Linked DNA regions of Phyllobacterium zundukense. The protein of the gene in region 2 interacts with the protein of the main gene of each other region in a pairwise test. Links are inferred from orthologs where the notes say so. Each region holds a gene or a part of one and is shown on either strand. Other genes may lie near its edges.

Region 1 (6,348 bases), 2.3 Mb from region 2 along the record:
GCCGGCCTCCTTCAGGCCCACACCGTCCGTATAGGGTTTGCGGCCGGTTGAGACGAGCACTACGTCGGCCTCGATGGTTTGGGCTTCGCCACCCTTGACCGGCTCGAACGTGATCTTGGCGCCTTTTCCGGATTTTTCAACGCCGGTCACCTTGGCGCTCATCTTGAAGTCGATGCCCTGCTTTTCCAGCATGCGCTGGAACTGGCGCGAGACTTCACCGTCCATTGGTCCGAGGATCTTGTCCAGATACTCGACGACTGTGACCTTCGATCCGAGACGCGACCAGACCGATCCGAGCTCGAGGCCAATGACGCCGCCACCAACCACAATGAGACGTTCCGGCACTTTTTCAAGTTCCAGAGCGCCAGTCGAGGATATGATCACCTTCTCATCGAATTCGACATTGACGCCGGGAATGCCGGCCACATCCGAACCGGTAGCGATGACGATGTTTTTCGCTTCAATCTCCTGAACCGTGCCGTCTTCGGCGGTCACGGAAACCTTGCCGGCTGCCAAAATCTTGCCTGTGCCTATGAACGTGTCGATCTTGTTCTTCTTGAACAAGAACGCCACGCCATTGACGTTGGCTTCGACCGTTGCATCCTTATGGGCAAGCATGGCAGGAAGATTGAGCTTTGGCGTGCCGACATCGACACCCAAAGTGGCATGGGAATGACCCGCCTCATGGAACACTTCGGAGGCGTGCAACAGTGCCTTTGACGGGATGCAGCCGATATTGAGGCAGGTTCCGCCGAAAGTAGCGCGCTTCTCGATCACCGCGGTCTTGAGGCCAAGCTGCGCGGCCTTGATCGCGCAGACGTAGCCACCCGGACCTGTTCCGATGACGACGACATCATATGCCATGATTGATTCCTTCTCTTGCGACGGTGCCAACAACTTACTGTTCGGGCACGCATTCTTTGAAGCGGAAGACTTCCCAGGGAAAAGTCTCGATGGGTTTTTCAGTTTTGAAATTGAACTTGCTGATGGAACTGGAAAAATCCGGCAGGAGCAACGCCTGTGCAGCCGGTTCCTTGGCTAGGGGCAGCAGGTCGGCGTCAGCTCCCTCCTTCAACGCATAAATGACGCCGCGCCAAACGGTGCACGCCTGCAGTTCGTCACCGGTAACGTCGCCGCTCGGGCACTTGTGCATGATGATGCCATTGGGTCTTGCAATGCCCTCATTCCACATGACCACGCCATCAAGCTTCAGATCGCTGTCGTTCATCTCGATAGAGAATTCATTCGATGTCATGACAGGCTGATCTTCGGGAACATGCTTGAACTTCAGTGTATAAGCATCATCCCTGTCAGTGTAGATCGCGCGATCCTGCGTACAGGCGGCAGAGGCAGGAGCAGTAAATAGAGCCGACCCCAAGAGAGCAGCTAGAATACGTGCAGAACGGGAATAAACACGCGAATCCATCAATACTCTAACTCTCGGATTTGACACGACGGGCCAGCTGTTCTCCCTTGCGGGAGCAAAGCCAGCACCGTCGCATTTGTTAAAGATCGAGAACAAGACGCTCCGGATCCTCGAGGCTTTCCTTGACGCGAACAAGGAACGTCACGGCTTCCTTGCCATCGACGATGCGATGATCGTAGCTCAGCGCCAGATACATCATCGGACGAATAACGATCTGCCCGCCGACAACCACCGGGCGATCCTGGATCTTGTGCATGCCAAGAATGCCCGACTGGGGAGCATTGAGGATCGGCGAGGACATCAGGGAGCCGTAGACGCCGCCGTTGGAAATGGTGAATGTGCCGCCCTGCATGTCAGCCATGGACAGCGCGCCATCACGTGCAGCCTTGCCGAGGCGGCCGATTTCCTTTTCGATCTCGGCGATCGACATCTGGTCAGCATTGCGCACGACCGGAACGACAAGACCCCGGTCCGTGCCGACAGCGACGCCAACGTGAGCGAAGTTCTTGTAGATGATATCGTTGCCGTCGATTTCGGCGTTGACCGATGGCACTTCCTTCAGCGCGTGCGTTACGGCCTTGGTGAAAAAGCCCATGAAGCCGAGCTTGACGCCATGCTTCTTCTCGAAAATTTCCTTGTAGCGATTGCGCAGATCCATGACAGCCGACATATCCACCTCATTATAGGTGGTCAGCATGGCGGCAGTGTTCTGTGCATCCTTCAACCGGCGCGCAATTGTCTGACGCAGACGGGTCATTTTCACCCGCTCTTCGCGCGACGCGTCGTCGGCAGACGATGCGGGACGAGCCGCAACAGGCTTGGATGCTTCCGCTGCGGCGGACTGGGCCGTGATGCCTTTGGCAACGGCATCGAGCACATCACCCTTGAGCACCTGTCCACGCTTGCCGGACCCCTCGACCTGAGAGAGGGAAACGCCTTTCTCGGCAAGAATCTTGGACGCAGCAGGGGAAGCCGGCATCTCGCTTGGTTTGCGTTCGGTAATGGCCGGCTCACCGGCGACTTCGGCGGTCTTTGCTTCTGCTTCCTTGGTCGAAGCAGCAGCAGCACTGCCCGAGGCCTGCGCGGTAGCTTCCGGCTTTGCCTCCGCCTTCTTGGCAGGAGCCGCTGCAGCGCCATCACCGGAACCGATCATACCAAGCAGGGCACCGACTTCGACCGTATCACCCTCCTTTGCAGTGATTTCAGCGAGCGAGCCGGCAGAAGATGCCGGCACCTCGATCGTCACCTTGTCGGTTTCGAGTTCGACCAGAGGCTCGTCAACGGCAATCGCATCGCCGACATTTTTAAACCATTTGCCAATTGTCGCTTCGGAAACGGATTCGCCCAGCGTTGGGACGCGGATTTCGGTGGCCATGTTCTCGTTCTTCCGTTGATCGTCTACTGTTCAATTATGAACCCAAAGCATCTTCAAGGAATGCTTCAAGCTGTGCAAGGTGTTTGGACATCAGGCCCGTTGCCGTCGAGGCTGCAGCAGGACGTCCGGTGTAACGGACGCGCTGATGCTTGGCATCGATATGCGCGAGGACCCATTCCAGATAGGGATCGATGAATGCCCAGGCGCCCATGTTCTTGGGCTCTTCCTGACACCAGACCATTTCCGCATTGCGGAAGCGGGAGAGCTCGGTGATCAGGGCTTTTGCCGGGAATGGATAAAGCTGCTCGACACGCAGAAGATAGACATCGTCTATGCCGCGCTTTTCGCGCTCTTCGTAAAGGTCGTAGTAGACCTTGCCGGAGCACAATACCACGCGGCGGATCTTCGAGTCCTTCTGCAGCTTGATCGGCTGATCCTTGAGGAGTTGCGCATCATCCCACAGCAAGCGGTGGAACGATGAATCGCCCGTGAAATCTCCGATCGACGAGACGGCACGCTTGTGACGCAGCAAGGATTTCGGTGTCATCAGGATAAGCGGCTTGCGGAAATCGCGTTTCATCTGACGGCGCAGGATATGGAAGTAGTTAGCCGGCGTCGTGCAATTCGCGACCTGCATATTATCTTCGGCGCAAAGCTGGAGATAACGCTCGAGCCGGGCCGAGGAATGTTCCGGCCCCTGACCTTCATAGCCATGCGGCAGCAGGCAGACAAGACCAGACATGCGCAGCCACTTACGCTCGCCCGAGGAGATGAACTGGTCGAAGATGACCTGTGCGCCATTGGCGAAATCACCGAACTGCGCTTCCCACAGGGTCAGCGCTCTCGGATCGGACAGCGAATAACCATATTCAAAGCCGAGCACAGCCTCTTCCGAAAGCATCGAATTGATGACTTCGTAGATTGCCTGGCCCTTCTGCAGATTGTTGAGCGGGATATAGCGCTTCTCGGTATCCTGATCATAAAGCACCGAATGACGCTGGCTGAACGTGCCGCGCTCGACATCCTGGCCAGACAGGCGCACCGGATGGCCTTCCGTGACCAGTGAACCGAACGCCAAAGCTTCGGCAGTCGCCCAATCGAAGCCCTCGCCGGTCTCGATCATCTTGGCGCGGTTATCCTGGAAACGCTGGATGGTCCGGTGCACATTGAGCCCTGGGGGAACTTCGGCGAGCTTCCTGCCGATTTCCTTCAAGGTCTTCACCGGCAGCCCGGTCTTGCCGCGCCGCTGCTCATCGGCATTGTCGGCCGTCCGCAGGCCGCTCCACGCACCGTCAAGCCAATCAGCCTTGTTTGGTTTGTAATGCTGGCCCGCTTCGAATTCCTGTTCGAGACTTTCACGCCATGCTGCGCGCATCTTGTCGAGGTCCGCCTCGGTGATAAGCTCTTGTTCGATCAGCTTCTGGGAATAAACCTGGACCGTCGTCTTTTGACTGCGGATCGTCTTGTACATGATCGGCTGCGTGAATGCGGGCTCATCACCTTCATTGTGGCCGAACCGGCGATAACAGAACATGTCGATGACGACTGGCTTATGGAACGTCATGCGATATTCGGTGGCAATCTTCGCCACGTAAACAACGGCCTCGGGATCGTCGCCATTGACGTGGAAGATCGGCGCTTCGATCATTTTCGCCACATCCGAGGGATAGGGCGAGGAACGAGAGAAGCGCGGATTGGTGGTGAACCCGATCTGGTTGTTGATGATGAAATGTACGGTCCCGGCAACGCGGTGGCCGCGCAGACCTGACAGTCCGAGACATTCGGCGACAACGCCTTGACCGGCGAACGCCGCATCGCCATGCAGAAGCAGCGGCATGATCTTGGCACGCTCGGACAGCGGCACAATCTCATCGCGGGCATTCCCGGCAATGAGATCCTGTTTAGCGCGCGCCTTGCCCATGACGACCGGATTGACGATCTCGAGGTGCGAAGGATTGGCGGTAAGCGACAGGTGAACCTTGTTGCCGTCGAACTCGCGATCCGATGAGGCGCCAAGGTGATACTTCACGTCACCGGAACCTTCAACGTCATCCGGCGTATAGGAACCGCCCTTGAACTCATGGAAAATCGCGCGGTGCGGTTTGCGCATGAACTGGCTGAGAACATTCAACCGGCCGCGATGCGCCATGCCGAGAACGATTTCCTTCAGGCCCATGGAACCGCCGCGCTTGACGATCTGCTCAAGCGCCGGGATGAGCGACTCGGCGCCATCGAGGCCGAAACGCTTGGTGCCCTTGTATTTGACGTCGATGAACTGCTCGAAACCTTCGGCCTCGATCAGCTTCGACAGGATGGCCCTTTTGCCTTCCGCCGTGAAAGCGACGCCCTTGTCCGGCCCTTCGATTCGTTCCTGAATCCAGGCTTTTTCCACCGGATCGGAAATATGCATGAACTCGACGCCGATAGTCGAACAGTAGGTGCGCTGCAGGATGTCGAGCATCTGCGGTATCGTCGCATATTCGAGACCCAGCACATTGTCGATGAATATCTTGCGGTCGTAGTCGGCCGGCGAAAACCCGTAGCTCTCGGGCGACAGCTCATTATAATCTTCCTTGACTTCGGCAAGGCCGAGCGGGTCAAGTTTGGCATGCAGATGACCACGCATGCGATAGGCACGGATCATCATGATTGCGCGTACGGAATCGCGGGCAGCATGGATGATATCCGAATCTGACGCTGGCACCTGAAGGGCAACGGCAGCGCCATTGGTCGCTGCTGCGCCGTTGGCACTCTTGGCCTTCAACTTGTCGGTGATGTGCTTTTCGACTTCGCCCCAATTGCCGTCGAGCGCTGAAACGAGCTCGCCATTGCTGGTAATCGGCCAGTTCGGCTTCTCCCAGGACGCGCCCTTGGCATTGGCGATGACGTCAGCCTTGCTGTCGTTGAGGTTGGCGAAGAATTCCTGCCATTCGGCATCCACCGATGCCGGATCCTGCTCGTAACGCGCGTGCAATTCCTCGATATAATTGGCGTTGCCGCCATAGAGAAATGAGGTGAGAGCGAAAAGATCGTTGGCCTGTTCTTGACGTGCCATGTTCGTGACCGGAGCCCTGCTCCGTCTCCTTTTCTGGTGGTTGACCGGGGCGACTACCGTCCCGATCCATTCTCGCTATGTTGACATCTCAGCCCTTGAGGACTTCGACCAATGTCTTGCCAAGCTGTGCCGGCGAAGGTGAAACGCGGATGCCCGCGGCTTCCATCGCTGCGATCTTGTCTTCCGCGCCGCCCTTGCCGCCAGAGATGACAGCGCCGGCATGACCCATCGTGCGTCCGGGAGGTGCCGTACGTCCGGCAATGAAACCAGCCATCGGCTTCTTGCGGCCACGCTTTGCTTCGTCGGCAATGAACTGCGCTGCATCTTCTTCAGCCGAGCCGCCGATTTCACCGATCATGATGATCGATTTGGTCGCCTCGTCGGCAAGGAACATTTCCAGGACGTCGATGAACTCGGTGCCCTTCACAGGGTCGCCGCCGATACCGACTGCAGTCGTCTGGCCGAGGCCCTCGTTCGTCGTCTGAAACACAG
Region 2 (7,866 bases):
CACCGTGAGCCGCTCAATCGCCGGTTGGAGATCGGCTACATTCTTCGGTCGGAATGGCATGGCCGGGGTCTTATGAGCGAAGCGGTCCGAGCGGTGATGTCCCATTGCCTCGGCAAGCTGAACACCCACCGCATCGCAGCAGTGATTCATCCTGACAATGCGCCGTCTATCAGGCTGGTGACACGACTTGGTTTTCGCTGCGAGGGCGGGCCGTTGCGCGATTACTGGCGTGTCGGCAACAATTATATGAGCCCCATGCTTTACAGCTTCATCGCCAACTGATGGTCCTCATTGTGCTTTTCGACAATGCGGTAGGCACAGCGCCGCGCACCTTTCAATATATGCTCAAAGCGTTTGACCTCGACATTCGGCCCAAGCGCCGCCTGAAATACCTCGAGCTCTGACCGGCATAATTTCTGGCAGGCTTTGGCTGCAACGCAGATAGGGCAGTGATTCTCGATCAGTATAAGTTCGCCGCCTGAGTCCCGGCTGACTTCGGCCATATAGCCCTCTGCCGAACGAATTTCTGCGAGGTGTTGGACTTTCTCTTTTAGCGAAATAATCGGTTCCAACGCCGTGCGGTACTGGTTCAGTGTTATTTTCTCACGATGGGAGATCAGCTGGTCCAGCCCGGCATCACCAAAGACGGCTGATACCGACGCCAGAAGTTCAGCCGTCAATCCGGCGTGGTTGTCGGGAAATCGGGCGTTTCCGGCGTCGGTCAGATGCCAGAAGCGCTTGGGCCTGCCAACGCTCTCCCGGCTATCTTCGAAAGCCACAAGACCATCTTCATGCAGCCGTCCCAACATCTGGCGGACTGCTACTGCGGTAACGCCGAGCCTGTCACCAAGCGCTGACGCCGTTTGCGCTCCGGCCACTTTCAGCGAATAAAGCATGCGATTTGTCGTGCGATCCTGCATGGACATAAGATAGCAAGAAAAATTTAAAAAGCTATTGCTTGTTTTATCTGAGGGAATATAAAAATGCTAGACTTGTTAAATTGAGGAAATGCCATGCACGAGACGACAGAAGACGAAGCCCGCAGTACCAGCTGGTCGGAGCTCCTGAGCCCTTCATATTCGGCGGCGACCCTGACGCTGTGCCTCGGTGTCGCGCTGTTCGCCTTCAATGGTTTCCTGGTTTCTACATCTCTTCCGACGGCAGTGCGTGAAATCGGCGGACTCGAGCTGATTTCCTGGGCTTTCACCCTCTATCTCGTCCTCTCCATCGTCGGCGGCGCCAGTGGCGCATTGCTGAAGGCCAGAGTAGGCGCAAGGATGGCGCTGGTGGGGGCCGCGCTGGTGTTTCTCGCGGGCACGCTTATCGCAGCCTTCGCTTCGTCGATGACTGAGGTACTGATCGGGCGTGCGTTTCAAGGACTTGGGGAGGGCATCATCGCCGCGATTTGCTACGCACTCATTCCCGAACTTTTCCCCTCGCGGCTCGTCGCTAAGGTTTTCGGTGCCGAGGCCGTCGTTTGGGCCGTTGCCGCCTTCGGCGGACCACTTGTATCCGGATTGCTCACGGAACATCTGTCATGGCGCGCCGCGTTCCTTGTCAATGTGCCTTTGGCCTTGATATTCATCGCACTGGTTTTTTATATTGTGCCCAGGTTTTCCGGTGAGATCGCACGCCTGGCCGTACCGTTCCTTCGGTTGGCGGCCATCGGTTTCGGTATCATGCTGGTCGCCTTTGCCAGCATCATGCAGACGGTTGCGACGGAAGTGCTGTTTGTCCTGGGCGCCGCAGTGGTCCTCGCTTCGGTAGTCGTCATCGACCGGCGCAGCCGCACACCCCTCTTTCCATCCGATGCCTTCGCTCTGAATTCCACTGTCGGCATTGGCCTATGGATTGTCCTGCTCATGCCGGTTGCACAAGCCTCCACGTCCGTTTACCTGGTCATGACCCTGCAGAACCTCTGGGGTTACGGCCCGACAAAGGCAGGTGCCTTCAATGCTACGTTCGCCATTGCATGGAGTACCGTTGCCATCCTCGTTGCCAACATACAGGACCAGCGTCGCCGTGCATGGTTGATACGGCTCGGACCGACACTGCTCGTCGCGGGCCTCGCTACAATCGTCTTCGGCTTCTTCGTCGATATGCCGCTGGTCGTAATGCTGGGTCAGATCGCCATTGGCACTGGCTTCGGCGTCAGCTGGGGTTTTCTCAGCCAGTCGGTCATGGAATCAGCGCGAAGCGGCGAACGGGACCGTGCCTCGGCCCTGTTGCCGACCCTGCAATCCGTTGGTTATGCGATCGGCGCCGCTCTCGCTGGTCTCGTTGCCAATGCCGTGGGCTATCCTGAAGCCGCGACACCGGCGGCCCTGCGCGACGCCACGATAATCGTCTTTGCCGTTTCGACCGTCATCGGCGTTGGTGCGTTCGTGGCCGGGTTCGCCTTGCCAACGCGCAAGAAAAATCTGCTGGCGATTGAGTTGCGGAAGCAGCTATAGAATCTGCATGTCAGCAAATGAGAAAAATTTGAAAGCGGATCCTGCAATAGTCAGAATCTGGGTGGAAGGGTGGGCGCTAACCCGTCAGGTAGCGCCACCCGTTTTCGAGAACGGGGGCTATCGTGTCGAAGTCGGTCTTCCGGATCAGTTGAGGCGTTATGTTTTCTCAGGATATTCCGATTGTGTCCGTCAGCATGCCGAGGCCATTTCCGAGCCCGCGATCTTTCTGAAGGTCTGTGCGCCGCCGGAGTTTGTCCAGCCGAATCTGCCGGCACGTTGGCATATCCAATCTCCCGCATTCATGATGTTGCTGTCCGGGCGCATGCAAGGCGAAACCACCTCTTTGCCGGATGGCTATGTATGTGACCATCAGGTGTATGATGGCGTAACCATCGTGAATATCCTTGACAGGGACGGGGAGATCGCAGCCACGGGACGGATCGGATTTCCTGGGGATTTGGCCGTCTATGACCGGATAAGTACCCATGAGAACCATCGCCGCAAGGGGCTCGGTCGGTCTGTCATGAAGCGGCTCGAAATGCTTTCTCGAGAAAAAGGCATGCAACGCGCGGCACTCGTGGCAACGCCCGATGGCCGTGCACTCTATGAACCGCTCGGCTGGCAGTTACATTGCCTCTATACAACCGCTGTTATTCCAAATGCCGGTGCTTGAAACTGGCGCTACTGCGCCAGCTCGGTCATCGCCTCTTCATATTCGCCGGAAAGTGTCAGCCACTCTTCTTCCGCGCGGGCGAGCGAAGACTTGGCGTAGCCAATTTCCTTGCCGATCTGCGTCGCCTTTGCGGGTTCGCGCGTATAGATGACCGGATCAGCAAGCTGAATCTGCAGCGAGTCGATCTTTTTCTGAAAGCGATGCACCTGTGCCTCCGCTTCCTGGATTTTCTTTTGCAAAGGCTTCAAGGCTTCACGCTTCTGCGCGGCAAGTTTGCGTTGCTCGGCCTTGCTCAGTTTCTGGCCTTCTTCCACCACGATCTTGTTACCTGACCGCTCGGCTTTCGCATCGGCCAAGACCAGCGAGCGATAGGCATCGAGATCGCCATCATAGGGCGCAACGCCGCCATCACGCACCAGCCAAAGCCGGTCCATGGTCGCTTCGATCAAATGTCTGTCATGAGCGATCAGGATGACAGCGCCGTCGAAATCATTGAGCGCGTGCATCAGTGCTTCACGGCTGTCGATGTCGAGATGGTTCGTCGGCTCGTCGAGGATGAGCAGGTTCGGACCCTGGAAGGTGGCAAGACCCATCAAAAGCCGGGCTTTCTCACCGCCGGAAAGGTCTTTTGCCGCCGTGTTCATCTTCACAGTGGCCAGGCCCATGCGTGAAACGCGGGCACGCACCTTCGATTCCGGCGCATCCGGCATCAATTTGCGCACATGCTCGATCGCGTTGTCCTCAGGGATCAGATCATCGAGCTGATGCTGGGCAAAGAACGAGATTTTCAGGTTCGGCGCCACGGTCATCTTGCCTTTTTGCAAGGGCAGGCGACCGCCGATCAGCTTGGCCAGTGTCGATTTACCATTGCCGTTCGAGCCGAGCAGGGCAATACGGTCATCCGCATCGATACGCAAATTGAGATGCTTGAGAATGGGTCTACCCGGCGTGTAGCCGACCTCACCGCTTTCAATCGCGATGATCGGCGAGGCCACCACTTTTTCCGGTTCCGGAAAATGAAACGGCATCACGTGGTCTTCGATATGGGCCGAAATCGGCTTCAGTTTCTGCAGTGCCTTCAGCCGGGACTGCGCCTGTTTGGCCTTGGATGCCTTGGCACGGAAACGCTCGACGAAAGCCTCCATGTGGCTCCGTTGTGCTTCCTGCTTCACGCGCTGCTTCTGCTGCAATTCGAGTGCTTCGCTGCGAAGCTTCTCGAATTGATCGTAGTTGCCCTGCCAAAGCGTCAGCTTGGTCTGGTCGAGATGGATGATCGAGTTCACCGCGGAGTTCAGAAGATCGCGGTCATGGCTGATCAGGATCACAGTGTGCGGGTAACGGCGCACATAATCCTCGAGCCACAAAGTGCCTTCAAGGTCGAGATAGTTGGTCGGCTCGTCGAGAAGCAAAAGGTCCGGCTCGGCGAAAAGAACAGCGGCGAGGGCGACACGCATGCGCCACCCGCCCGAGAATGATGAAGCCGGACGTTTCTGCGCTTCCGCGTCGAAGCCAAGTCCTGACAGGATCGCACCGGCGCGCGCCTCGGCGGAATGCGCATCGATATCGGCAAGCCGAATATGGATATCGGCGATACGATGCGGGTCGGTGGCTGTCTCGGCCTCTGCAAGCAAGTCAGTGCGCTCGGTATCGGCGGCAAGCACGATCTCGATCAAGGAATCCTCGGTGCCCGGTGCTTCCTGCGCCACCTGACCGATCTTGATGTTCTTCGGCAGGAAGAAATCCCCGGTTTCCGCGTGAAGTTCACCGGTAATCACCTTGAACAGCGTTGATTTGCCCGCGCCATTGCGCCCGACCAGTCCAGCCTTGGTGCCAGATGGCAGATTCAGGCTGGCGTGGTCGATGAGCAGGCGGCCGGCCATACGCACGGATATATCGTCGAGAATAAGCATGGCCGCGCTTTTGCACGGGAAATGGCTTTTCCGCAAGACTGTACTGTTGCATATCTGCCGTGCGCTTGAGGTAAAGAGACTTCACAACACCTTATGAATAAGGTCTGCCTTCTTCTGTCCGCTGGAACTGGATGAGATCAAAGGATGGAGCAGCTTTGCCGAGTGCTGTCAAAATGGCGTGGGCCTGACCACGATGGTGCGTTTGGTGGTTAAAGAGATGTGAGAGCGCCGGCGCAAGACGCTGACTGATCGTCCGCATGTCGCTGACCGTCGTATAGGTAAAGCGCCCGGCAATATCCGAGCTGTCCAGGCCGTCGATCCAGCTGATGATACGCGCGTCCTCTGTTTCTCGTGCAGCCTTCAACGCCTCCAGTTTTTCGAACAGGATCGCATCCAATGTTTTCGGGGCATCTCCTTGGCCAGTAAAACGGTAGAGCCAGATACGATCGGTCACCAGCAGATGGTTCAGGGTGCCGTGCAACGAAGTGAAGAATGCGCGCATGTCGCGCCGGTATTCTTCGTCATTGAGCTCGGCTGCCGCGGCATAGAGCCGTTGGTTTACCCAGCGGTTATATGCGGCAAGCATCCTGAAATGCTGTTCCATTACATTGGCTCTCTATAAATAAGGTTGCGTTATTGACATAATGATATCTGAAGGAGGAGTTGTTTCCATGAAATCATTTTGCCGCGAGAATTGAAATGACGGGCCCGCAACTCCTCCCCTGCGAAACGCCTGATGCGAGACAGCCGAAAGGGACGAATGGCAAGACCCAGTGGGTTCTGCCCGCCACAATTCTCGGCTCGAGCTTGAGCTTCATCGATGGTTCCGTGGTGAACGTCGCGCTCCCTGCGATTCAGGGGAGCTTCGGGTCAAGCCTTGCCACCATGCAATGGGTGGTCAATGGTTATATGCTGATGCTTGCAAGTCTCATTCTGCTTGGCGGGTCGGTTGGTGATCGCTTCGGCCGGCGGCGTATTTTCATCGCCGGTCTCATCGGCTTTGCCGTTGCCTCGATGGGATGTGGTTTGGCACCATCGGCCGGATGGCTGATAGCGATGCGGCTGTTGCAGGGTGCGAGCGCTGCGATGCTGGTGCCTGCCAGCCTTGCCATTATCAGTGCCGCATTCAGGGGGGAGGCACGCGGGCGGGCGATCGGAACATGGGCGGGGGCTGGCGCGCTCACGATGGCTCTGGGACCTCCGTTTGGCGGGTGGCTGGTCGATACGGTGGGCTGGCGCTCCATCTTCTACATCAATCCACCAATTGCCGCCGTCGCATTGTTCCTCGCGTGGAAGTTGCCGGCCGACGACCGCAGCAAAGGCGCATCCGAGCCCCTCGATCTGCGCGGCTCAGCGCTCGCGGTGCTGGCTCTCGGATTACTCAGCTACGGATTAATTGCTTCTGGCGAGGGTAGCGGTCTGATTGGCGGGCTCGCCATTGCTGCAGCCGTTCCCGCGGGCGTGCTGTTCATCATTGCAGAATCTCGGTCTGTCGCGCCGGTTATGGCGCTGTCGCTATTCCGCGATCGAGATTTTGCAGGCGCCAACGGCATTACCGTTCTGCTGTATGCCGCGCTTAGCGGAGCCTTGTTCCTGCTGCCATTCCTGTTGATCGAGGTCCATAAGTACAGCGCGACCGCGGCAGGGGCGGCCCTCTTGCCTTTCTCGCTGATCATGGGGTTGGGATCGCGCTGGATCGGAGGGCTGGTCGAACGGATCGGGTCGCGAATACTGCTGATTATCGGCCCCTTGGCGACGGCAGTTGGCTTTGTGATCCTGGCAGTGTCTGGCGAATATCCAGGCTATTGGATCGGCTTCCTGCCTGGGCTGATCGTAGTTGGCATCGGCATGACAGTCAGCATTCCGCCGCTGACGACCACCGTCTTCGATTCCGCCCCGGATGAAAAAAGCGGCACGGCATCCGGTGTCAACAATGCGGCGGCACGGGGCGGGGGACTTGTAGCGGTGGCGGCTTTGGGGCTTGCCGTCGGCGGATCGGAACTTTCCTCGATGGACGTCAATGCTCTGACCAATGCCTATCGGCTCATCATGTTTGGAGCTGCGGGCCTTGCTGTCTTGAGTGCGCTTGTTGCAGCACTGACAATCAGCAAGCGTAGCGTAGCACCCGCGAGGGAACCAGTGCCCAAACGACCTTGAAATGGTCTGCCACCGCAATGGATTGGCAAATGGTCTATTGGCAAATGGGCCTGCTCCCGCTATAGAGCCGCCACCATTCCCCCAAATGACAAGGTTTCATTCCATGGCAATTGAACGTACTTTTTCGATGATCAAGCCCGACGCGACCCGCCGCAATCTGACCGGTGCCATCACCCAGAAGTTTGAAGAAGCTGGCCTTCGCGTTGTAGCTTCCAAGCGCGTGTGGATGAGCCGCCGCGAAGCCGAAGGCTTCTACGCTGTGCACAAGGAACGTCCATTCTTCGGCGAGCTGGTTGAGTCCATGTCCTCAGGCCCGACTATCGTTCAGGTTCTCGAAGGCGAGAATGCCATTGCCCGTAACCGTGAAATCATGGGCGCGACCAACCCGGCCAATGCCGACGAAGGCACGATCCGCAAGATTTTTGCCCTCTCGATCGGCGAGAACTCGGTTCATGGTTCCGATGCCCCCGAGACTGCCGCAGAAGAAATTGCCTACTGGTTTTCCGGTACTGAAATCGTCGGCTGATACTCGGCTGCGCGAATAAAAAAAGCCGGGTGAAATGCCCGGCTTTTTTTGTTTTGGATCAATCAATTCTGCTTTGCCAACTGGACGATGGTTTTTCCGGCGTCGTCGTGCAGCAGCAGTTTGCCGGTGTCGGCATCGATTGCGTAG

Evidence for each region. The genes of interacting proteins can lie anywhere in the genome.
Region 1: the proteins of N8E88_RS29625 (region 2) and N8E88_RS18105 interact in binary tests that used the Escherichia coli proteins (3 or more experiments, as listed by UniProt). The link is inferred for Phyllobacterium zundukense from one-to-one orthologs.

What each region holds. Positions count from the first base shown.
Region 1 is NZ_CP104973.1:1,172,602-1,178,949, reverse strand. The notes cover bases 2,636-6,226. They hold N8E88_RS18105 (2-oxoglutarate dehydrogenase E1 component), read right to left. Parts: upstream 5,857-6,226; coding sequence 2,836-5,856; downstream 2,636-2,835. Other genes in these bases: sucD (succinate--CoA ligase subunit alpha), read right to left, coding at 5,945-6,226; odhB (2-oxoglutarate dehydrogenase complex dihydrolipoyllysine-residue succinyltransferase), read right to left, coding at 2,636-2,801. In the rest of the region: lpdA (dihydrolipoyl dehydrogenase), read right to left, coding at 1-864; N8E88_RS18115 (hypothetical protein), read right to left, coding at 899-1,426; more of odhB, read right to left, coding at 1,506-2,635; more of sucD, read right to left, coding at 6,227-6,348. UniProt on the Escherichia coli protein: E1 component of the 2-oxoglutarate dehydrogenase (OGDH) complex which catalyzes the decarboxylation of 2-oxoglutarate, the first step in the conversion of 2-oxoglutarate to succinyl-CoA and CO(2).
Region 2 is NZ_CP104973.1:3,505,633-3,513,498, reverse strand. Bases 2,586-5,570 are described here. They hold N8E88_RS29625 (ABC-F family ATP-binding cassette domain-containing protein), read right to left. Parts: upstream 5,037-5,570; coding sequence 3,135-5,036; downstream 2,586-3,134. Other genes in these bases: N8E88_RS29620 (DinB family protein), read right to left, coding at 5,128-5,570; N8E88_RS29630 (GNAT family N-acetyltransferase), read left to right, coding at 2,586-3,126. Also shown: N8E88_RS29645 (GNAT family N-acetyltransferase), read left to right, coding at 1-282; N8E88_RS29640 (helix-turn-helix transcriptional regulator), read right to left, coding at 261-896; N8E88_RS29635 (MFS transporter), read left to right, coding at 1,014-2,453; more of N8E88_RS29630, read left to right, coding at 2,482-2,585; more of N8E88_RS29620, read right to left, coding at 5,571-5,640; N8E88_RS29615 (MFS transporter), read left to right, coding at 5,736-7,193; ndk (nucleoside-diphosphate kinase), read left to right, coding at 7,297-7,719; N8E88_RS29605 (META domain-containing protein), read right to left, coding at 7,782-7,866. UniProt on the Escherichia coli protein: Genetic data indicate it may be involved in ribosome assembly or function.